DNA from 3 places in the Amphritea japonica ATCC BAA-1530 genome. Region 3 is predicted to be linked to each of the others. Evidence: predicted binding sites of a transcription regulator. Region 3 holds the regulator's gene; each other region holds the start of a gene.

Region 1 (8,250 bases), 280 kb from region 3:
ACTCAGCTGTTGACGGATCGCTTCACTGTCTACCCGACGAACTTCGCCGGTGTGACAAAGATCGATACCTTTATAGATACCCACAGGCCGTGCGGTCACAAAATTACCACTACAGACCCTGATCTGGGCGCCATGCATCGGTGAGTTTGCCAGCCCCATAGAAAGTTTGGCTTCAATTTCGGTACGCAGGCTGGCCGCAGCTTCGATCACGCATTGAAGTGTGTCGCTATCGGTGACGCGCAGGTGGTGGTGTACTTTATCACTGATCTGCTGCTGTTCTAGTTTAGCTTCGATTTGTGGCCGGGAGCCGTGCACCAGTACCAGCTTAACGCCGAGACTATTGAGCAAAGTAATATCGTGAATGATGTTGCCAAAGTTTGTGTCGGCGAGCGCTTCCCCTCCTAACATCAGGACGAACGTTTTCCCCCGATGCGCGTTGATATAGGGGGAGCTATGACGAAACCAGTTTACATATGGATTGTTATCATTAATCACGATTAAAAACAGTACCTTGCAATCAGTTGTTCCAATACTGCTACTGTAGGCCTAATCTGGTCAAAAGCCAAATACTCATCGGGTTGATGCGCCTGATCTATCGATCCAGGTCCCATGACAATAGTATCCATGCCCAATGATTGCAGGAAAGGGGCTTCGGTGCCAAAGGCAACCGCTTCAGCCTGGTAGCCGGTTAAACGCTCTGCTGTCGTGACAAGCTCAGAGTGCTTATCATTACTGAAGGCGGGGATCCCCGGAAAGAGAGGTTCAGTGGAAATGGTCACACCGAACTGCTTTTCCAGAGGGGAAAGCCGCTTGGCCACACCTTCGCGCAGTAAGTCGGCAGACATCCCGGGCAGTGGACGGAGATCATATTCAACTTCGCATGCGCCACAGATACGGTTGGGGTTATCGCCGCCATGGATACATCCCAGATTTAGTGTAGGGACTGAAACCTTAAAGTCGCTGTTTTGATAGTCACGCTGAAGCTCTTTGCGGAAGCTGATGAGTTCCCCCAGTACTGAATGCATCGCCTCTAGCGCACTGGCGCCCAGGCTAGGGTCGGATGAGTGGCCGGCACTCCCTTTCACCTTAACCTGTTCCATCATCATCCCCTTATGCATATAGATTGGCCGCAGGCTAGTGGGCTCGCCAATGACTGCATAGCGAGCTTTAGGGTAACCGGCTTCTGCCAGTGCCCGGGCCCCGTTCATTGAGCTTTCTTCATCGGCAGTGGCCAGAATGATCAGGGGCTGCTGTAAGGTTTTGTCAGTAAACTTACGAGCGGCTTCAATAGCGATAGGAAAGAAACCTTTCATATCGCAGGTACCTAAACCATAAAACCGGCCATCTTTTTCTGTTAGTTTAAAAGGGTCGCTGTTCCACAGTTCAGCGTTGAAAGGGACTGTGTCAGTATGGCCGGATAGTACCAGTCCACCTGGGCCGCTGCCGAGTGTCGCGATCAGGTTGGCTTTTTCCGGATGCCCGGGAATGGCCATCACTTCTGTCTGAAAGCCTAAGCCGGATAACCAGGATTCAAGCTTCTCGATTACGCCCAGATTACTCTGATCCCAGTGGGCAGCTGTACAGCTTACGGATGGAGTGGCGATCAGTTCGGTCAGCATAGTGAGCAGATCGGGTGGTGAGAGTTGCATAGATAGATCCGGTTTTTTTATAAGTTATCCGGGTATTGTGCAGCTTTCGACAGAAATAAAAAAGGCGATCACAGTGTGATCGCCTTTTTTGTTTGCCAGTACGTTTAACTGAAAATGCCTTTCAGGGTGAAGAATATCACGATTGAAAGGAAGGCTCCGGCAGGCAGTGTGACCAGCCAGGAGACGAAAATAGTGCCTACTACTTGCAGGTTCAGGGCTGACAGTCCCCGTGCCAGGCCTACGCCGAGTACTGCTCCTACAAGCGTATGGGTCGTTGAAATGGGCAGGCCGGTGCCCGAAGCAAATACAACCGTAGAGGCGGCAGCCAGTGTTGCTGCGAAACCTCGGCTAGGGGTCAGTTCGGTGATGTTATTACCGACGGTAGCGATCACTTTATGACCGTACATCACCAGGCCGGCAACGATACCCGCTCCACCCAGTAATAGGATCCAGACTGGCATGGCGGATTTTTGTGCAACCTCACCTGCTGAGCCGACAACACCGACAACGGCGGCCAACGGTCCAACAGCATTGGCAACGTCATTAGAGCCGTGAGCAAATGCCATCGCGCAGGCAGTAAACATCATCAGGACGCCGAAGACTTTTTCTACACTGGCGAAATGGTAATCGCGATCGTCTTCTGTTTTAGCCTTAATGTTCCGTAGCATGAATATGCCCAGCAGCATGGTCAGAAAAGCGATACCTATAGAGATCAGAGCGCTGTTAGCAAAACCAGGATTAAGACCGATGTGCTTTAGACCTTTTGTGAAGGTAACCATCGAGATCATAAAACCAACGAGGAAGATGTACATCGGTACATATTTCTTCGCGTTCTTGAAGGGGTCTTCAGTATCCAGTATCAGCTTTTGCACACTTCGGAACAGAAAGAAGGCGATAAACCCGGCCGTCAACGGCGAGACAACCCAGCTGGCGACGATTTTTCCTACCTTTGCCCAGTGAACCGCATCTACTGAGATACCCACCGCTGCAAAGCCAACAATGGCTCCGACGATAGAGTGGGTTGTGGATACGGGCCAGCCCATAGCAGTGGCAATAAGTAGCCAGATACCCGCAGCCAGCAGGGCTGAGAGCATCCCGTAAACCAATAGTTCCGGCGTACCGGATAAAATTGCCGGATCTATGATGCCTTTACGAATGGTCGCTGTTACCGCGCCGCCTGCAAGGTAGGCTCCGGCAAACTCAAAGATAATAGCGATGATTATCGCTTGTTTCAGGGTCAGGGCTTTGGAACCTACCGAGGTTCCCATCGCATTTGCTACATCGTTAGCGCCCACACCCCAGGCCATAAAGAATCCAAACACACACGCCATGATGACAAGGATACTGCCATATTCCGCAATGATGCTCATGATAACTACCTAATTTAAGATTCAGAAAAATTAATGTGAGGCTTATTTCGCCAGCAACAATTGCAGGCGGCTACCTACCTGTTGTGCTTTATCAGCGAGATCACCAATCCAACGGATAACCTGATACAGGAACATGGCATCGATTGGGTTCAGCTCTTTCTCCACCTCAAAAAGGGCGGAGCGAACTTCGCGTTCCATTTCGTCAGCGTCGTGTTCCAAATCATCCAGGTCATGGATCATTTGCTCTACGACTTCAACTTCATGGCCTCGGAAGCCTGCCGTAATCAATTCATCCAGCTCGTTCAGGGCGGTTAACGCCTGGCCGGATGTTTTCAAAGAAGCGCGGACATACTCAGCAACAATTGGCTGAATCTGTTTAGGGAGAGACATTTTTCGGCCTAGCATAAGTCCGGCAATATCTTTTGCACGATTTGCAATTTTATCTTGCATGCGCAGTAGTTCGAGAAGGTCGGTGCGGGGTACGGGCAGGAATATACTGTTAGGAAGATTCATACGAATCTCCTTCTTCATGGTATCTGCTTCACCTTCGAGAACCGCAATAGTGTGTTGCACTTTTGCAGCTTCTTCCCAATCTTCTGCCATTACGGCGTCAAAGAACGGAATCAGCTGTATCGCACAGGCATGAGCTTTAGCAATATGTTCTTGCATTGGCTGGAAAGGCGATCGTGCAAACATCTGCAAAATCGGATTATTAGTAACCATAAAAATCACCGGTTTTAGTGCAAAATTTTCGCGAGTATACGTGGGGCTGTCGTCTGTTTGTAGTCATAATGAAACATAAATGTAACTAATTTGACATAAGTTGAAGCCGGGTAGCCGGTTCCGTGACGTTGGGTGTGTTGTAACTTACTGTTTTATCACTTTTTTATGTATTTATTATTGTTTTGTTAAACTTTTGTTACAGAAGAATATATCGAGACAAAAAGCGCTTTTTGGTAAGCTGAAAGAATCAAACGGCCACCGATAGAGTACCTTTATATATGCTCAGCCAATTAATAGAAAAACTTCCTCTGCTTGTTCAGCCAGGCGTCACTCTCAACCTGGAGAAATCTATTAACACTGTTCAAAGCCTGACTCATGAGTCGGAACGTATTCAGGCTGACCTGGTTCGGGTGCTGGCTGGTAGTGACTATGTTGCTGACCAGCTGGGTCGAAAGCCTCAACTGTTCGAGGATTTGTTACAGAATAATGACCTTTATTCTGTCTACGGAGCGGGAGAGTACGCGCAGCGTTTAGGACAGAGCCTGGCTTTGGTTGAGAGTGAGGAACTACTTCATAGTGTTTTACGGAAATTCAGACAGCGAGAAATGGTCAGGATAATCTGGCGCGACCTAACCCGTGCTACGGATATGCGGGGAACAACGGCTGACCTTTCTGCCCTTGCTGATGCTTCTATAGACCAGGCGTTGCAATGGCTATATCAGGATTGTTGTAGCAAGTGGGGGACGCCGCACGCCCCCGCTGCAGAAGGAGCTTCGGGGAAGCCTCAGCAGTTGATTGTACTGGGGATGGGTAAACTGGGTGCCTATGAACTTAATCTCTCTTCCGATATTGATCTGATTTTTGCCTACCCGGAAAAAGGCATGACTGAAGGGGGGAGGCGGGTGTTGGCAAACCAGGACTTCTTTAGTCGTTTGGGCCAGAAACTTATCCAGGCGTTGGATAATATAACGGCGGATGGTTTTGTTTTTCGTACTGATATGCGACTTCGCCCCTATGGAGCAAGTGGTCCGCTGGTCTGTAGTTTTGCTGCGATGGAAGAATATTACCAGGATCAGGGGCGAGACTGGGAACGTTACGCCATGATCAAGGCCCGGGTAGTTGGGGGTGACCAGCAGGCAGGGGGTGATCTTCTGGAAATGCTGCGGCCCTTTGTCTATCGAAAATATATCGACTTCAGTGCGTTTGACTCTTTGCGTTCGATGAAAGAGATGATCAACAAAGAGGTGCGGAGAAAAGGACTGCATGGCAACGTGAAATTAGGTGCTGGTGGTATCCGGGAAGTGGAATTTGTTGCTCAGGCGTTTCAGTTGATTAGGGGAGGGCGTGATCCCCGGTTACAGCAACGAGAGCTGCTGAATATTCTTCCCTTGTTACCCGAGACTGTTGGTATGCCTGAGCAAGCTGTAGAGGATCTGACCGAAGCGTATACTTTTCTTCGTAATGCGGAGCATGTCATTCAGGCGGTGGCTGACCGGCAGACACAGGAGTTACCAGTTGACGAGGTTGGCCAGGCGCGGATGGCTTATAGTATGGGGTTTGAGAACTGGAGTGACTTTATGCTCGAGTTGGATCGCCAGCGAGGGCGGGTTACAGAACATTTTGCAAATGTGATTGCGCCGGCAGAAGAGGCGGCGGAAAGCGACGATCTGAGTAGCGACTGGTTACTGCTTTGGAGTAATGAGTGCGATGCTGCGGAAGGAGAAGCTATATTTGCAGAACAGGGTTTGGATGACCCTCAACAGGCCTGGAAAGCGTTCAGCAATTTAAAGTCCAGTCGTTCCGTTCAAGTTATGCAGGCGGTTGGCCATGAACGTCTGCTGGCGGTGTTGCCTCAACTAATGAATGAAGTAGCCGCTGTGGAAAATGCTGCAGAGACTCTGGAACGGGTCTTGCTGTTGATTCAGGCGATTATCCGCAGATCTGCTTATCTGGTGCTATTGGCTGAAAATCCGGATGCGATGCAACAGTTGGTTAGGCTCTGTTCTGCCAGTGCCTGGTTTAGCGAAACGCTGGCAAAACAGCCGGTATTGTTGGACGAACTGATCGATCAGCGGACTCTTTATGCACCGCCCACCAAAGAGGAGCTGCAATCTGACTTACGACAACAGCTGCTGCGGATTCCTGAAGAGGATGAAGAGCAATTAATGGAAACGCTTCGCTACTTTAAGAGTGCGCATGCGTTACGTGTAGCGGCATCAGATATAACAGGGGTACTGCCGCTCATGAAGGTCAGTGACTGCCTCACATGGTTGGCTGAAGCGATTCTGGAAGCGGTTTTGGAGATCGCCTGGCGGCAGTTAACCGAAAAGCATGGGGTACCGCAAAAAACGCCAGGTGTACCCTGTGACCCAGATTTTATTATTGTTGGCTATGGGAAAATGGGAGGAATTGAGCTTTCATACGGCTCTGATCTGGATCTGGTTTTTATACATGATGCTGAAGCGGGTTTGTATACCGAGGGTAAGAAGCCGATTGCAAATTCAGTCTTCTTTACTCGATTAGGCCAGAAGATTATTCATATCCTCAATACCTTTACCGCAGGGGGGCAACTGTACGAAGTTGATATGCGCCTGCGGCCTTCGGGTAACTCAGGTTTGTTGGTAAGCTCATTAAAAGCGTTCACCGATTATCAGGAGAAAGAAGCCTGGACCTGGGAGCATCAGGCTCTGGTAAGGGCGCGAGTGATAACCGGGTCAAAGGCGCTGTCGCAGGCGTTTGAACAGGTGCGTGGCAATATACTCAGTCAATCCCGGGAACTTCCTGATTTAACAGCGGAAGTGGTTAAAATGCGGGAAAAAATGCGCGATCATCTGGGAACTTCTGATAAAGATAAAGATGCAAAGTTTAACCTGAAGCAGGATCGCGGCGGCATTGTTGATATAGAATTTATTGTTCAATTCAGCGTGCTTGCACATGCATATCAGTATGATGAATTAATCAGATTCACCGATAATATTCGTATTATTGATGCCATGGCAGCCACCGGAGTGATTTCGGCAGATGATGCTGAAATACTGAGAGAAGGCTACAAACGCTACCGCGCGGTGGGTCATCGACAGGTACTGCAGGATCGTTCGACAACCATTGGCTCCTCAGAGCTGGAAGATTGCCGTCAGGATATCACCCGAATCTGGCAGAGCCACTTAAGAGTAGAGTAATCGAAAATAAAAAAGCGCCAGAAGGCGCTTTTTTATGGAAGTAGCTAAGGTCAGATACGGGTTAACCAACCGTGCTTATCTTCTGCTTTGCCCCATTGAATATCATTCAATGCCTGGCGCAGTTTTACGGTAGTAGAGCCTGTTTCGCCGTTGCCTACCGGGAATTCCTGACCATTATGAATCAGAGTGCCGACGGGTGTGAGTACGGCAGCAGTGCCAGACAGCGCTGCTTCACAACCCGGTTTAGCCGCTCGTTCCAGCAGCTCTTCAATGGTTAGCTGGCGTTCCTGAACATCCATGCCTAGGTCGCGGGCTATGGTAAGAATGGAATCACGGGTGACGCCATGCAGGAAGCTTTCGTCCAGGGCTTTAGTGATAACTTCATTGCCATCGATCAGCAGGAAGTTGGCCGCGCCGGTTTCCTGAACATCACCGTCTGGACAGAAAAGCACCTGATCGGCATTCAGTTCTTGTTTAGCTTTCATGATGGGTTGCAACGCACTGGCATAGTTACCACCACTTTTAATCATGCCCATATGCGCTGCACAGCGAGCGCCATTTTCTTCGAGTAACAAGCGCAGCGGAGCACCACCACCTGAGAAGTAATCGCCAACAGGAGATAATAAAATGTACTGGCAAGAGGTTACCGACGGTGATGCAGCTTTACCAATCGCAGGCTCAGTGCCAAAGTGAGTCGGGCGGATGTACATAGAACCTGGAGGCTCGGGTACTTCATTTTTAAAGCGGGTAACGATATCAATAATCATCTTGCCGGTGGCGGCTTTGTTGATCTCTGGTAGTGCCAGTAGCTCGCTACTCTGAGTGAAACGATCAATATTACGATCCATTCGGAAAATATTGATCGAGCCATCTTCATGTCGAAACGCTTTCAAACCCTCAAAACAGGTGCTGGAATAGTGCAGTACATGTGCTCCTGGATGCAGTTGCAGGCTATCGCTGCTGACTACTTCAGCTTCACTCCAGCTAGAGCCATCAAACCAGGAGATTGCCATTTCAGGCATGAACACAGTTCCAAATGCTGCCATTGATTACCTCGAAAACGTATAAAGTTAAATATTTTGTTATTACGCAGCGTGATACAGCGTTTTTTTATAGGCCAATGATTGTAATCAGCTCTGGCTGAAAAGGGAATCAGCTGCAGTAATTAAAGGTGGGATGGATGAAGAAAATAAGCGTTTTATTGTGGCAGGTCGATGGATGACGTGTAAATCATAAATGGTATACTGCGGTCATTGTTATTTTTCCGCTGTTGGAGATAGGAATCCCCTTGAAAGTTCTGATCGTTAAAACCTCATCCATGGGGGATGT
Region 2 (8,250 bases), 980 kb from region 3:
CCAGCATCAAAGGAAGCCATTACACCGTATGCCTCCTGGCTATCATTTGAGCCTTCTGCTTCATATGTCAGATAAGAAAGACCAACCTGCGCAACGCCAAGGTCTGCAGCGACGAAGACATCGAAAGCAGAATCGTTATCAGCAGCGGAATTACCCTGTGCTTCTAGCTCTGTTGATGCAGAAACGTAAACATTACCAAAGTTTGCATCAAGACGAATAACATCATCGCCATCTTCAATCAGCTCATCAAATGCATCCCCCGCTTCTTCGTAAGATGCTTCTACACCAAACTCATCAGACGAAAGATCCCGTTTACCGAAACTGACGTCGATATCGCCAAAGCTAAGGCCTAAGTAAGCTTCTTCAAGATCACTACGCCCATCATACTTATCATTCGCAGAGTCATCATAGGAAAAATCTAACTGACCAAAGGCTGTCATGTCGCTACCCAGATCATATGTAACACGATTTTTTAATTCAATATCATCAAATTCGAGGTCAAGATCTTTATCTTTGCCCACTTTTTGACGTAGCTGCAGTTGAAAGTCGCCTTTAAGGTCATACTTAAGGCCATCAGCTTCGTAGATAGTTGCAGCATTTACAGCACCAGAAGAGGCTGCCGCTATAGCAACAGTCAAGATGATTTTTTTCATTTCTTACTCCAAATAATAAAAATAAAAACAACAAATTTAAAAAGGCAATCCATGCCACTTCATTATAAAAACTACAATATATTACTGACCAACAACCGAAGACTTAAACCTATTACGCGTATCAACATCAGCTTTTAAATACCAATATTCCAGCATTATTTCAGGAAGGTTAATTCGGTTATATTCGTTAAGAAATTTATTCTGCGGGGGGCTTTTTTCTGAGACAAAAACATTACTAATTGATATATCCCCTCCTGATTCATTGAGCGTTTTTAGTTCAGCTTCATAATCTCTGTTTATTTGAAAACCTGACTTCAAAAGTGGTTTAGAAATATACTTAATCGAGCGATCAAAACTATCTTTTAGTATCCAAAGCTTACCAGCGTTAAACCTTTTAAATTCAGAAAGCCTTTTAATTTCAGGAGTTAACAAGCTAATCGTTTTATCTGTTACGCTAAATACAAGTACATGAAGGTCTGAATTTTCAACATTAAAGCTACCAGAAGATCTTATCTCTGTTGAGTACTGAACCAGAATTTGATTTTTTCCGTTTGGCAATACAATGTTATCGGCATGGTCAAATAGAGAGCTACGATTAATTTCAGCCCCATTTACAGCAATAAGAGTAATACCTGACCCAACAGACAAATTAATATCTGCCCTTATCGAAGAACAAAACAGAATTAAAACAAAGAAAAAACTTAAACTAAAGCGCATACACACTACCTAAAAAATCATGTCGATATTTAATGGCAGTGATAATAGTAGAAAATAATTACATAAATATTACTTATTAATTTACATAATATTAAAAAGACAAAGACAAGTAAGAACAGAAAATTCAGATAAGTGTTTTCAGTTTTTCTTTTACCAAATCCTGATCAACTTCAGCCGGAATATCAGTGATTCTCCGCCCCTTAGGGAAAGCTTGAGATGAGATATAATTTCTTATCATGGAATCACGCTTATCCTGATCAGAGCGTCGATCGATGACGGAGATGCGCCGCTCCTGACCAGAATAGCTTTCGAATAAAATTTTCTGATGCCATTCATTAGCTAGATTTAATGTCACAAGCTCAGGACTAATCCGCACACCCGCTTCATCTATCCAATAAAACACAATACCACTGTCTGACAGGTCTTTAACCAACTCCATGATCATTCCCCCCGGATGATTACAGCAACGCAGTTTTACTGCATATACCAATACAGTCTAGTCCGGAGAAACAAAAGATGTAGAAGTTGTTCATATTTCAGTTGTATAGCAGACAAAAAAAAGGCGGCCAATGGCCGCCTTTAAGCTATCAATTAGTTGTTACATCTTGCCAGTGCTAAAGAACAAAGTCTCACCGGAGCTGTCGTCGACACCATCGTTGTCAGTAATGGCATAACCCGTACCCATAGCATCCACTGCAAAGCCTTCTATCTTATCCTGAACATACCCATTCAAAGAACGTAGATCGGGCATAAAGTCCCGCACCAGCATCTTTTTAACTATCGGCAAATCAGATCCTATTACAGCAGGCTTCAGTTGGTCTATAGAAACACTATAAAGACGCTTAACGACAGCATTCTCACCCAACTGATTATCACGCTCGATGATATAAACATTATCACCGTGCTTAACGATCTCAGAGAGACCTATCCAGCCTTTCTTGGGTGTTTCAAGCGGATAACGTACTGCACCCCAGCTATTTGTCTTTAAGTTATAAGATAGTAGTTTTACCTGATCTTCAGGGTCGTCCTTCCAGGGACGTTGAATTGCGATCCACAAACTATCACCGACCATAGTGATACCTTCTGCACCGTACTTCATCTCATGCTTCAACAGCTCAACCGGAAAATCGATCGAGCGGTCAATTTCACCTTTACTGTTTACATGGTGAATAGCATGCGGAATCTGTTTAGCCTTTTTACCCTCTGATGCGAGCCAGAAACCTCCCTTACCATCCGCAGCGATCCCCTCAAGATCAAGTTTTTGAGCGGTTTTACCTTCGTGCAGAACAGGAGTTTCTGTGGTAATTTGAGCCGGAAATTGATTAGCATCAATCGTGAAAATAGTCGGCTGATTAGCATAGAAACTATCATTCACAGCATACAGTACACCAGGTTTAGCCGGATCTGCCGTAAGACCTGATAACGCACCCCAGCCAATTGGCTTACCTTCACTGGTCAATGTCGAAGTAATCTGTGGGTAAGCCGCTGGCGCATCAGTGAGGCTATATATCATTACATGGGCTCGAGGGCCTTTATCATCAATAAGGTCTTTCTCGTTGGCACTCACCAACAAGTTACGCTGCGGGATAACGACCGCAGACTCAGGGGCCATCCCGGAGGGCAACAACTGTATAAACTCAGGTGCTGCACCTGTATCACGGTAAACACCAATGACAGATGCTCGTTCTGAGAGGATAAAGATATAGGTCTCACCGCCGAACTTGCCTACAGCAACACCTTCAGGCTCGCTGCCTTTTTTACCCGAACGTTTTTCAGGATAATGGCCTGCCAGAATAATCTCTTGCTCAAAAGAGGTACCTGATTCAAACAGCTCGCGTCCATCTTTATGAAAGATAGTAAAACCACGTGAACCGCCATTCATGTCTCCCTCATTGGCGATCACGAAACGGTTATCATCGATCCACTTAACAGAATCAGGTTCTCGCAAACGGGTCTGGCTACCGGTGAAATCAAGCTTCTTATCTTTCTTGATATCAATACCTTCCAGCTCAACACTACCTGCAGAGAAGTGATTTAGAAGCTTACCGCTGGCGGCATCAATAATTGCTAAATGATTATTCTCTTGCAACGTAACAACGATCTCATTACGACTGTTAAAATCAACAAACTCCGGCTCAGGATCACTAGCACCAATCTCTGCCAGCCCTGTCATATCTACATTAGTCATCTTATCGCATTGAAGCTGACCTTTATTAACAGGGACGATCGCTACCCAACCCGCTGGAAGTTGCGGCAATTCACCATCATTCAGGTCTTCATCACGCTCATTCTCAATAGCAACAGCAACATAACGCCCATCCTTCGACACGGCGATAGAGTCTGGCTGACCACCCAGATCACAACGAGCCAACTCATCCCGCGATTTTAGACCCAGCGCAAGCAGGTAGCCTGAAGGCTGAGTATAACTCTCGGAAGTATTTACACCGGCAAAAACCGTTTTACCACCAATAGCAACAGATGTAGGTTCACCATCCAGCTTAACTATGCCGCCAGAATCAGGTTTTCTTGCGTCCGTGATATCAACAAAACCCAACGCTTCAAACGGGCTATCAGAATAAACGAGAGTCTTCCCATCTTCGCTAACTGCAATGATTTCGGGCGAAGTTTCCTGACTCTGCTCAGTACCTTCCGGCAGGTTGTGAATAGTTCCAAAGCTGGCAATACGGTTGAACGAATCGGCGTGTACATGGGCAGCAGTGGCCGAAAGGGCAATAGCTAATGTTAAAAGCGCTTTTTGAAAACGGAAGGCGGGCATCGGAGTACTCCATCATAAGAAAATTTGATGCGGAGATACTAGAGAGGACTTGTGACAGACTGGTGACTCAAGTATTACGAAATTATTTAGAGCAGTTGCTAGAAAAAGCATAGACCCCAGTGATAGCATTCTCTGCTATGTCTTTTGTATGTAGGAGCCGTGCCCTCACGGCGAATGAATAACCTTACAAAGTTATCAATTACATTGACTGATATGACTCATAAAGAAGGCTTTTGCTCTTACGCTTTTTCCAGCCACGAGCAGGCGCGTAGCGCCGTTCTAGCAGCGACGCAGTCGCGTCTGCGCCTGTTTTCTAAATCCCAGACACGAAAAAGCCCCGACCAAACTAATGATCGGGGCTGTCTCTTATTTGAAGCTTGGCGATGACCTACTCTCGCATAAGGAAACCCTACACTACCATTGGCGCTAAGACGTTTCACTTCCGAGTTCGGTAAGGGATCGGGTGGTTCCATCTCGCTATGGTCGCCAAGCAAAACTGGTTGCTCTAACGATTGAACATTGCTGTTCAAGCGTCATTTGAATCCTGTAATCAGTCGGAGAGTATGTACAAACTCTTATCCGTCTTGCATATATCGTCTTTCAATCAGATGACCCAAACGCTTTTGGCGTTATATGGTCAAGCCTCACGAGCAATTAGTACTGGTTAGCTCAACGCCTCACAACGCTTACACACCCAGCCTATCAACGTCCTGGTCTTGAACGGCTCTTCAGGGGACTCAAGGTCCCAGTGAGATCTCATCTTGAAGGGGGCTTCCCGCTTAGATGCTTTCAGCGGTTATCCTGTCCGAACGTAGCTACCGGGCAATGCCATTGGCATGACAACCCGAACACCAGAGGTTCGTTCACTCCGGTCCTCTCGTACTAGGAGCAACTCTTCTCAAATCTCAAACGTCCACGGCAGATAGGGACCGAACTGTCTCACGACGTTCTAAACCCAGCTCGCGTACCACTTTAAATGGCGAACAGCCATACCCTTGGGACCGGCTTCAGCCCCAGGATGTGATGAGCCGACATCGAGGTGCCAAACACCGCCGTCGATGTGAACTCTTGGGCGGTATCAGCCTGTTATCCCCGGAGTACCTTTTATCCGTTGAGCGATGGCCCTTCCATACAGAACCACCGGATCACTAAGACCTACTTTCGTACCTGCTCGACGTGTCAGTCTCGCAGTCAAGCGCGCTTATGCCTTTATACTCGATGCATGATTTCCGACCATGCTGAGCGCACCTTCGTACTCCTCCGTTACTCTTTAGGAGGAGACCGCCCCAGTCAAACTACCCACCACACAATGTCCTCGATCCCGATAAGGGACCTGAGTTAGAACCTCAATAGTACCAGGCTGGTATTTCAAGATTGGCTCCATCTGAACTGGCGTCCAGATTTCAAAGCCTCCCAGCTATCCTACACAAGTAATATCAAAGTCCACTGCGAAGCTATAGTAAAGGTTCACGGGGTCTTTCCGTCTAGCCGCGGATATACGGCATCTTAACCGCAATTTCAATTTCACTGAGTCTCGGGTGGAGACAGTGTGGCCATCGTTACGCCATTCGTGCAGGTCGGAACTTACCCGACAAGGAATTTCGCTACCTTAGGACCGTTATAGTTACGGCCGCCGTTTACTTGGGCTTCGATCAAGAGCTTCGCCGAAGCTAACCCCATCAATTAACCTTCAAGCACCGGGCAGGCGTCACACCCTATACGTCCACTTTCGTGTTTGCAGAGTGCTGTGTTTTTAATAAACAGTCGCAGCCACCTAGTATCTTCGACCAGCGCTAGCTTAGGGAGCAAGTCCCATCACCAGCACCGGCGTACCTTCTCCCGAAGTTACGGTACCATTTTGCCTAGTTCCTTCACCCGAGTTCTCTCAAGCGCCTTGGTATTCTCTACCTGACCACCTGTGTCGGTTTGGGGTACGATTTCTTGTTATCTGAAGCTTAGAAGTTTTTCCTGGAAGCATGGCATCAACCACTTCACCCAAAAGAGGGTTCGTCATCAATTCTCAGTCTTATAAGGACCCGGATTTTCCTAAGTCCTAAACCTACAACCTTAAACACGGACAACCAACGCCGTGCTGGCCTAGCCTTCTCCGTCACTCCATCGCAATAACAAAAAGTACAGGAATATTAACCTGTTTCCCATCGACTACGCTCTTCAGCCTCGCCTTAGGGGTCGACTCACCCTACCCTGATTAGCATTGGATAGGAACCCTTGGTCTTCCGGCGGGGGGGTTTTTCACCCCCCTTATCGTTACTCATGTCAGCATTCGCACTTCTGATACCTCCAGGATGCCTTACAGCTTTCCCTTCAACGGCTTACAGAACGCTCCTCTACCATGCTATAAATAGCATCCGTAGCTTCGGTGTATGGTTTGAGCCCCGTTATATCTTCCGCGCAGGCCGACTCGACTAGTGAGCTATTACGCTTTCTTTAAAGGGTGGCTGCTTCTAAGCCAACCTCCTAGCTGTCTAAGCCTTCCCACATCGTTTCCCACTTAACCATAACTTTGGGACCTTAGCTGACGGTCTGGGTTGTTTCCCTTTTCACGACGGACGTTAGCACCCGCCGTGTGTCTCCCATAATTGCACTCTACGGTATTCGGAGTTTGCATCGGGTTGGTAAGTCGGGATGACCCCCTAGCCGAAACAGTGCTCTACCCCCGTAGGTGAGATATGAGGCGCTACCTAAATAGCTTTCGAGGAGAACCAGCTATCTCCGAGCTTGATTAGCCTTTCACTCCGATCCACAAGTCATCCGCTGGCTTTTCAACGACAGTCGGTTCGGTCCTCCAGTTGATGTTACTCAACCTTCAACCTGCCCATGGATAGATCGCTCGGTTTCGGGTCTAATCCTAGCAACTGAACGCCCTATTAAGACTCGGTTTCCCTACGGCTCCCCTATACGGTTAACCTTGCTACTAAAATTAAGTCGCTGACCCATTATACAAAAGGTACGCAGTCACGGTCTCAAGGACCGCTCCCACTGCTTGTACGTACACGGTTTCAGGTTCTATTTCACTCCCCTCACAGGGGTTCTTTTCGCCTTTCCCTCACGGTACTGGTTCACTATCGGTCAGTCAGGAGTATTTAGCCTTGGAGGATGGTCCCCCCATGTTCAGACAGGATATCACGTGTCCCGTCCTACTCGATTTCACTGTGTATAAGTTTTCAAATACGGGGCTATCACCCACTATGGCCGCACTTTCCAGAGCGTTCTTTTAACTACAACACAGCTTAAGGGCTGGTCCCCGTTCGCTCGCCGCTACTAGGGGAATCTCGGTTGATTTCTTTTCCTCCGGGTACTTAGATGTTTCAGTTCCCCGGGTTCGCTTCTCAAGAGCTATGTATTCACTCAAGAGATACCCAGCTTATACTGGGTGGGTTTCCCCATTCGGAAATGTCCGGATCAAAGGCCGTTTACCGCCTCCCCGAACCTTATCGCAGGTTACCACGTCCTTCATCGCCTCTGACTGCCAAGGCATCCACCGTGCACGCTTAGTCACTTGACCATATAACCCAAAAGGGTCTGTCAAAGTCACTGATTAAACTTCATTTGTCATCTTTCGATGACTGCTGAAATAACGATACATTACGCCGGATAAGCGCTTGTACATTTTCTTTCTCGTTTTGTTACAGGATTCAATTGTTAAAGAGCGTTTAAAGCTAAAAGCTTTAAAAAATAAACATCAGATGATGTGTATGTTTTAAAACTTTAGAGACCATTTAAAGTTCAGTAAATGGTGGAGCTATGCGGGATCGAACCGCAGACCTCCTGCGTGCAAAGCAGGCGCTCTCCCAGCTGAGCTATAGCCCCAATGATTAGTACCATCTTTCGTTCTACTCGTGAGTATGACGGAAGATTGGTAGGCCTGAGTGGACTTGAACCACCGACCTCACCCTTATCAGGGGTGCGCTCTAACCAGCTGAGCTACAAGCCTATCGCATAAAAAACAGCCTCTCGGCTGCTAGTTGCTCTCTCTATCAGTGATCAGATAATTCGTGTGAACGCTTGCTAAGAATCCGCTATCGTTTAAGGAGGTGATCCAGCCCCAGGTTCCCCTAGGGCTACCTTGTTACGACTTCACCC
Region 3 (8,250 bases):
ACGGGGCTACCAGGAAGTTCGCCATATCGGTAACCTGGTGCGCGATATGCTGCAAAACTGCTTAACGGCTTTTGCTCGCAGCGATGCGGAAATGGCTTACAAAGTCGCAAAACAGGATAAAGAGGTCGATTCAGAATACCGCACAGCGATGCGCTCGCTGATGACCTATATGATGGAAGACCCTCGATACATTTCCAGCATCATGAACGTTATCTGGATATTGCGAAGCCTTGAGCGTATCGGTGACCACGCCCGCAATATGGCAGAGCATCTGATCTACCTGGTCAGTGGTACCGACGTACGCCACAGTAGCCTGAAAGAGATCAAGCGAACGGTTCGCAAAGCTGAAGAAAGAAAATAACCTGCTGCTTGCTTGTCGATCAGAGCAATAAAAAGGCAGCCTATGCTGCCTTTTTATTCTTAACAGAGCAGAAAGCTAGTCAGCAGGCTTAACCACTAAGCTGATCTGACCACCGCTGGTTGGCTGAGCCGTGAGTAACATACCTTCTGCCTGGTAACGGCCGGTATTTTTCAATTCAGAAATAACATCTTGAGGAATATTCCCGCCACTCCAGCCAGGAATAGCCTGTTTCATCAGTATTAGAAAGACCCCATCAATTTCCCAAAGATCCCCTTTCATATCGCAAACAGCTTCCCCTGTTTTGCCACCCCGACGCCCAGACTTCCCCTGAGGTTTCCTTTTTAGCTCAACTGACACACAACCACCCTGTTTTCTTTCTAAGATTCTATCTAATTATTATTGGCGTACAGCACAGCTCGCATAACATAGAACAGTATTTATTAATTTTTTTGATGCCTGACTATAAATATTATCGTAATTAGAACAATTCTTGTACTACAGGATTGTTGATTTACAAGAAAACTATCTCGACGATTACTCAAGATTACTGCTGGCCGCCGATAGCTCTGTGAGTCTCTCAACAACTTATATTAAACGATGACAAGGCACCCGGATGGCTAAATACGTTGTATATGGAAACCTTAACTGCCCTTTCAGTTATGCATTGTATGAGCTGCTTGCCAACCAAAACCTGTTGCAAAACGTTGAATGGCGTGTCGTTGAGCGCTCTAGCGAATCTGGCTCCTATTTGCACAGTGTCGAGAGCATGTCCGAGCTTGCCAGTGATATTTTCAACATCCGCAATCGCTCCCCAGGGGTGACTATTTCTCTGCCGTTAAGCCTGAGTGACAGCCTGTTCCCCTCTTTATGTGTCATTGCCGCTCAACGTAACGATCCTGTGCAATCAAACCTATTTCTCAGTAATCTTTACCGCGCGTTATGGATAAAAGGTAAAGATATCGCCAACCCCTCAACTATTTTTCACGCGCTTGAAGAGGCCGGCATAAACACTGAATTAGAAACCGACGAAGCCTGCGAAGAAACCCTTCTGCGCTGGCAAAATGAATGGGAGCATGGCAACTTTGGCCTTCGAACCCCCGCCATTGTGGCTAATGACGGGCGCCGTATGGTGGGATTATTAAACCCACAAACCGTGCTCGAGTTCATGCAGGGAGCCGACGTGGAACCCGGTACCCTCACCAGCAGTTCCCGTTATCAGGAAAGAATGACGATAGCCCTTCTTGGGGAAGACCCTATTACTGAGCTTTGGCCAATACTGTCCACGCTCAGAGATGAGAACAACATACTTCTGCCTCAGTCATTAGCAGCACTGCAAGAGATGTTGCTTTCAGACGAACGTTGCCCGGATCTCGTGCTGCTTCATAATACGGAACAGCACGCAAATCTTATCGACATCTGTCGGAGTACCTCCCATTTAACCCGGGAAAAACAGGTTCCCCTAGCCGTGATTGGCACACCCATCTCTGATACTGATGAGGTGAGCCTATATGATATGGGGGTTGCAGATTATCTGTTACAACAACGTAACACTTCTATCATTCAGGCACGCATCAACATACTCCTGCAGTTGAAGCGCGCTCACGATATGCTTGCCAGAGCAGCGAGCATTGATACCCTGACACAGGTTTATAATCGCAGAGAGTTTGAGCGCTGCTTCGAAACTGAGTGGCGCCGGGGCCAGCGTTCACGCCAATCCATTTCAGTTATCCTGATCGATATCGACCATTTCAAAGCCTACAACGACAACCTTGGACACTTGAACGGCGATAACTGCTTGCGACAAATAGCCTCAAGCATTCGGGATTCAGCCCGCCGGGCTCAAGATCTGGTTTGCCGTTTTGGCGGGGAAGAATTTATCATTCTGCTACCGGAAACTGACCGAACAGGCGCTGAAATATTAGCAGAGCATATCCGACAACAGATCATAGATCTGGATATTCGTCATAGCCCTAATTTTAAAGACCAGCCCGTTACTATTAGCTTGGGTGTTGCTTCAACGCTGCCTTCGCAGAAGGGGCAATCCCCGAAAGAACTCATCGATCAAGCTGATATCGCCCTCTATAAGGCGAAGAAACAAGGTCGCAATCAGGTTGCGGTCTTTGATGAATAGCCCTGAGGCGGGCCTCAGCAATAATCCGCAAAAGGAGGAAAACGTTCAATTAACGCTTCCCGCCCCAGCTCGCGCAGTCGCTTGATATTGCGCTCAGGAATCTGTTCCGGGTTAGAGTAATGGGTTAGCGCCCGGCTCATTTCTGCCTCACGAATAATATGGAACACCGGCCAGGGAGAACGGTTGCTCCAGTGACTCAGGTCATCTTCAGCCACGCCATGAAACAGATAGCCCGGATGGAAACTGGCCAGCTGAATCACGCCCTCCAGTCCCGCCTGCTCCAGTAACTCTTCAAACAGACGCAAGTGATCGAGATAGTCGTAAAAGTCTTCCAGGCCGGTCGGCACGATAAACAATGTAGTCGATATCTCTTTTTCACTGGCCGCCAGCAGTTGTTCGATCTCTGCCATAAAAGCGGCCACCAGCGACTCACTACCCCGAGCATCAGTGATTGCATAGCGCAGCGAATTATCCTTAACCACCGGCGCGGCAAATGGGCAAAGATTCAAGCCCACGACCATTGTCTCTACCCACTGTCGGGTAAGCTGCTCAATCTGCTCGGTTGAGTAGTGTTGTTGCGCTTTAGCCATTATCTTTCACCTGTTCCAATCGATGCTCTAACCGATACATTTTAATCCGGCTAGGGTACTATACAGCCAGTTTTTTTGCTGAGAAATGATCGTGCCAATCCCTGCAGCCCTTAATCAAAATAGCTTCGACGTTCGCTGGTATACACTGCGACGTCCGGCAGCTCCTGATGCTCCGAATATCTGGCGAAAGTGGCTACTGGACCGTGGCTCTCTGACCCAACACCTGTTGCAGGCCAGTAACGGTGATTTTAAAGTTGAGGTTGTACGCCAGATATGGGGACGTCCTACCCGCTCAGAAGCTCTGGCGCTGGGGATTTCGCCCAGACAGATAGCGTTAATCCGTGAAGTACAACTGGTCGGTCTTGGGCAACCCTGGGTATTCGCCCGAACAATTATTCCGGCGACCACCCTCACAGGTAAACAACGGGAATTAAACTTCCTGGGAAACCGTTCCCTAGGGACCGTCCTCTTCCGCGACCCAACGATGCGCAGAGGCGCTCTCCAAATCAGTCGGCTTAAAATAAGGAGTGGAGAAACGGTCTGGGCTCGTCGGTCCATGTTTAAGCTGGCAAATAAGCCCCTGCTGGTAGCCGAGGTTTTCCTGCCGGCACTACAACAGGTAAACTATCGGAAAAAATGATTATAGGCTGTTTATAATGCAATCAGGCGCTAAACCGATCGAAGCTGGCTGGCAACAAAAACTGCAGGCTTGTGGTCAGCTGATGCGAGTAAATAAGCCGATCGGCACCTACCTGGTGCTCTGGCCGATGCTCTTTTCGCTATGGATCGCGGCTGAAGGCATCCCCCCACTGAATCTGCTATTCATTTTCTGCCTCGGCACTTTTTTAATGCGCTCAGCCGGCTGTGTAATCAATGACTTCGCCGACCGAAAAGTAGATGGGCATGTAAAACGCACCGCTCAACGCCCGCTTCCCGGAGGCAGAATTTCTGCAAAAGAAGCATTAATCCTATTTTTTCTGCTGCTGGTTACCGCTTTTATTCTCGTGCTGTTTACCAATTCGATGACGGTCTACCTCTCCTTTGGCGGTGTTGCCCTGGCCGCCTGTTACCCTTTTATGAAGCGTTATACCCACCTCCCCCAAGTCGTGCTGGGAATGGCATTTGCCTGGGCGATACCGATGACTTTCAGCGCGACTCTGAATGAGATTCCACCTATCGCCTGGCTAATCTACACCGCAACCATGCTCTGGACGGTAGCCTACGATACGATGTATGCAATGGTCGACCGGGATGACGATATAAAGATCGGCGTAAAATCCACTGCCATTTTATTTGGCGATCTGGATAAAATTATTATCGGTATTCTACAGCTGCTCACCCTGATCATATTTATTATGGTGGGCCTCCAACTTAGCTTATCGATCGGATTCTATCTCGGCCTGACAGTCATGGCAGGCTTGTTTGCTTATCAGCAGCATCTGATCAAAGACCGTCAGCGGGACGCCTGTTTTAGCGCCTTTCTCAACAACAATTATGCCGGCCTGGCCCTCTTCATCGGGGTGGTAATACACTATCTAACGGTTTAATGACAAATTCACTTGCATCACCGGGTGCTTTGTCATATTTCTGTAACAGTTTCATCATCTAATATGACCGTCTGAATATATCTAATAAATGAGGTGATTGGTCATGACGTCGGGTAAACGCGTTCTGATTGTTGACGACGAGGCTCCGATTCGCGAAATGATCGCCGTTGCTCTCGAAATGGCAGGCTATGAGTGCATGGAGGCGGATTCCGCCCAGGCTGCCCATCCTATGATCGTTGATAATCTTCCAGATATGATCCTATTAGACTGGATGATGCCGGGTATCAGCGGTATCGAGTTTGCGCGACGCTTACGCAAAGATGAAATGACCTCAGATATCCCAATCATCATGCTAACGGCAAAAACCGATGAAGATAATAAGATTCAGGGTCTGGAAACCGGTATTGATGATTACATTACTAAGCCGTTCTCCCCCCGCGAGTTAGTTGCCCGACTGAAAACAGTACTTCGCCGAACAACCCCCAAAGGTATTGAAGAACCAATCACCGTCGATGGATTAACCCTGGACCCGGTCTCTCACCGGGTCAGCTCTGAGCTGAAACCACTGGAACTGGGCCCTACTGAATTCAGACTGCTGCAGTTCTTTATGACCCATCAGGATCGCGCCTATAGCCGAAGCCAACTGCTGGACCTGGTGTGGGGAGGCAATGTTTATGTTGAAGAGCGTACTGTTGATGTGCATATCCGTCGCCTGCGTAAAGCACTGGGTGACCGCCACGACTACCTGATACAAACAGTCCGTGGTACTGGCTACCGCTTTTCTTCTCAAGCGGCCTGAGACTAGCGATGTATAACGCCAGCCACTCCATAGCCAGCAACCTGTTGTTAACCGTGGTGGCTGGGTTTGTACTGGGTCTGATCATTGGCCATCCCGGCTGGACCCTGTCTGTCACCCTGATTATCTGGGGACTCTATCAGATTAAGCAGTTCAATCGATTGCAACAATGGTTGATGAGCAGTGACCGCTCTAAGGTGCCTGAAAGTCAGGGCTATTGGGGGGAACTCTTTGATGAGCTATCCCGAGACCAAAAAAGACAACAACAGCGTACTCAGTCATTACGTAATGTGATCAATCGGTTCCAGCAATCCTCCGCAGCACTGAGCGACGCTATCGTCATTATTGATGGGCAGAACCATTTAGAGTGGTGGAACAGAGCCGCTGAAGGTCTGCTAGGGATGAAAGTCAAAACCGACCGGGGTCGCTCGGTCATGAATCTGCTACGGGATCCGCGCTTTGTCCGTTACTACCGCAAAGGGCTGTATGAGGATCCGTTAGAACTCTCCTCTCCGATACACAACGATATTATCCTGGAATACCGGATTACCCGCTTTGGGGCAGGCGACCGCATTCTGGTCGCCCGTGATATTACCCGCCTCAAACAACTGGAGCAGACCCGACAGGATTTCGTCGCTAACGCTTCTCACGAGCTGCGTACACCGCTTACAGTAATTCGTGGCTACCTAGAGACCTTTCTTGACCAAGAGCTGCCTCGACCACTACAGCGCGGTCTGAGCCAGATGGAAAGTCAGTCTAAACGGATGGAAAACCTGGTATCTGATCTCTTGCTCTTATCACGCCTTGAAGCCAGCGCTCATGTCGCTGATGAACTGCCTATTCCTCTTCATTCGATAATCTACCGATTACAAGAAGATGGCCTGGCCCTCGGCAAAGACAAGAACCAAACTATTACTGTTGACCTGGAAGCAGGCAAAACGCTTCTGGGTCAGGAATCGGAGATCTTTAGTGCGATTTCAAATCTGGTTTTTAATGCGGTTCGTTATACCCCCAATGAAGGCAATATTAAGCTACGCTGGTGGACCGACAAAAAGGGCGGTCACTTCTCAGTCCAGGATAACGGCGCGGGTATCGACAGTATTCACCTGCCACGACTGCAGGAACGTTTCTACAGGGTCGATGAGAGCAGGTCCTCAGATAGTGGTGGTACCGGTTTGGGTCTGGCCATTGTTAAACATGTAATGCTTCGTCATGGCGGTCGGCTAACCATCAATAGTCAGCCGGGTAAAGGTAGTAGCTTTATCTGCCATTTCCCTTCCGATCTCATTATCGCTACGCCGGCAAAAGAGCATATAGAAAACGAATAGCAACTATAAAAAAACGCACATAATTCGTGCGTTTCTTATAGCCTCGCCGACACTGCTTATTACTCTAATCGCCCCTGATCCTGACGCAGCGTCAGGTCAATCTCAGTGTCACCTGTATATTCCTCAACCCAGAAAATGGTCGCGCCTATCACCGCGGCCGGCATCACCAGCAAATTCACCAACGGAATCATCATACCCACGGACACCAGGCCGCCAAAACCAACTGATGTTAGTCGCCGCTGCTTAAGGGAATCTTTCATATCCCGAAAGCTAACGTGATTATTATCCATCGGGTAATCACAATATTGAATCGCCATCATCCAGCAGCCAAAGAGGAACAACAGAAACGGTGCAACGATACCCAGCACCGGGATAAACGTCAGTACGAGTAAAAACAACAACCGGGGAAGATAGTAGAGTAATTTTGAAATCTCACGGGCTACCGTTCGGGGAATCAGGGCTATAATTTCCTGCCAACCGGAATCAGTTACCGTGACTCCGCGCAAGCGCTGCTCAACCTTCTCAGACAATATGCCATTGAAGGGTGCAGCAATGATATTAGCCACCACACTGAAACTGTAATACACCGTGATTAACACAAAGCCAGCTACCAGCGGCCACAATAAGTAACGGAGGAACTGTAGCCAGTCCCAGTCTGGCAAAATAGAACTCAGTAAATAATCGATCCAGTAGCCCATCTGATCAAATAGCAGCCAGATAGCCCCGGTAAATAAAAAAACATTGATCAACAACGGCACTAACACAAAATGTCGTATGCCTTTTTCCGGCAACATTGCCAGGCCACGCATAAAAAAATTTGCGCCGCGGAACGGGTTTCCTTTCATCGGGTCCTCAGTTAATTAGTTGGGTCAGCCCATAAAGTGATTATAAAAACGGACAATAACTGCCAGCAGCATCATAGACAGACCGATCCGGTTAATCATGAATTCCCGCTTAGTGAAGCTAATTGTTGCCTGCCAGAACACCAGTACGGATTTAAGATCCTGGGTTCGTAAGACGTAGAGTATCAGCGACACTACAAACACGCCAAGGCCAACCATCATTAACAGCTGTTCTGCTACTACAAGATACATCTACCCTTCACCTTCAATTATGATTCAAGGCCTTAAGATTAACAGAAATAGTCGGCATAAGTGGCTGGTTTAGCCTATAACTTTATGTGAACATGCAGCTTATTTCTCCTTCTCTGCATCGGAGTCCACTATGAAAGCAATCTCTATACATCAGTTTGGCGGCCTCGAAGAGCTAACTTACAGCACCCAGCCTAAACCCCAGCTTAATTCCGGTGACGTTCTCGTAAAAACCACTGCTGCAGGGGTCAATCCTATCGATTGGAAAACCTGCTCAGGAGGTGGCGCCAGCGGTTTCATAGATGAGATGCCGTTTATACCCGGCTGGGAGTTTTCTGGCGTTATTGCTGATGCAGGGGATACTGACTTTGAAGTGGGTCAGGCGGTATTCGGGATGATTCGATTT

What was found. The regulator PhoB, encoded in region 3, activates phosphate uptake and scavenging genes when phosphate is short. The targets are predictions, from matches to a motif close to TGTCATANNNNTGTCANA.
Region 1: the regulator PhoB is predicted to act here: its motif matches at 3,926-3,943, upstream of AMJAP_RS01065 (TIGR00153 family protein).
Region 2: the regulator PhoB is predicted to act here: its motif matches at 4,197-4,214, upstream of AMJAP_RS04320 (esterase-like activity of phytase family protein).

What each region holds. Positions count from the first base shown of each region.
Region 1 is NZ_AP014545.1:227,108-235,357, forward strand. Features, by position in the region: gene argA (amino-acid N-acetyltransferase) at 1-495, opposite strand, end outside; gene argE (acetylornithine deacetylase) at 498-1,649, opposite strand; gene AMJAP_RS01060 (inorganic phosphate transporter) at 1,754-3,019, opposite strand; gene AMJAP_RS01065 (TIGR00153 family protein) at 3,062-3,742, opposite strand; gene glnE (bifunctional [glutamate--ammonia ligase]-adenylyl-L-tyrosine phosphorylase/[glutamate--ammonia-ligase] adenylyltransferase) at 4,021-6,921, shown strand; gene AMJAP_RS01075 (branched-chain amino acid aminotransferase) at 6,972-7,967, opposite strand; gene rfaC (lipopolysaccharide heptosyltransferase RfaC) at 8,210-8,250, shown strand, end outside.
Region 2 is NZ_AP014545.1:929,504-937,753, reverse strand. Features, by position in the region: gene AMJAP_RS04335 (porin) at 1-653, opposite strand, end outside; gene AMJAP_RS04330 (YccT family protein) at 735-1,370, opposite strand; gene AMJAP_RS04325 (hypothetical protein) at 1,495-1,809, opposite strand; gene AMJAP_RS04320 (esterase-like activity of phytase family protein) at 1,969-4,146, opposite strand; rRNA gene rrf (5S ribosomal RNA) at 4,522-4,637, opposite strand; rRNA gene AMJAP_RS04310 (23S ribosomal RNA) at 4,780-7,672, opposite strand; tRNA gene AMJAP_RS04305 (tRNA-Ala) at 7,902-7,977, opposite strand; tRNA gene AMJAP_RS04300 (tRNA-Ile) at 8,025-8,101, opposite strand; rRNA gene AMJAP_RS04295 (16S ribosomal RNA) at 8,195-8,250, opposite strand, start outside.
Region 3 is NZ_AP014545.1:3,781,695-3,789,944, forward strand. Features, by position in the region: gene phoU (phosphate signaling complex protein PhoU) at 1-361, shown strand, start outside; gene AMJAP_RS17450 (hypothetical protein) at 437-718, opposite strand; gene AMJAP_RS17455 (diguanylate cyclase) at 975-2,492, shown strand; gene AMJAP_RS17460 (DUF1415 domain-containing protein) at 2,507-3,082, opposite strand; gene AMJAP_RS17465 (chorismate--pyruvate lyase family protein) at 3,168-3,722, shown strand; gene ubiA (4-hydroxybenzoate octaprenyltransferase) at 3,739-4,629, shown strand; gene phoB (phosphate regulon transcriptional regulator PhoB) at 4,733-5,428, shown strand; gene phoR (phosphate regulon sensor histidine kinase PhoR) at 5,437-6,753, shown strand; gene cysZ (sulfate transporter CysZ) at 6,813-7,598, opposite strand; gene AMJAP_RS17490 (hypothetical protein) at 7,623-7,847, opposite strand; gene AMJAP_RS17495 (NADP-dependent oxidoreductase) at 7,978-8,250, shown strand, end outside.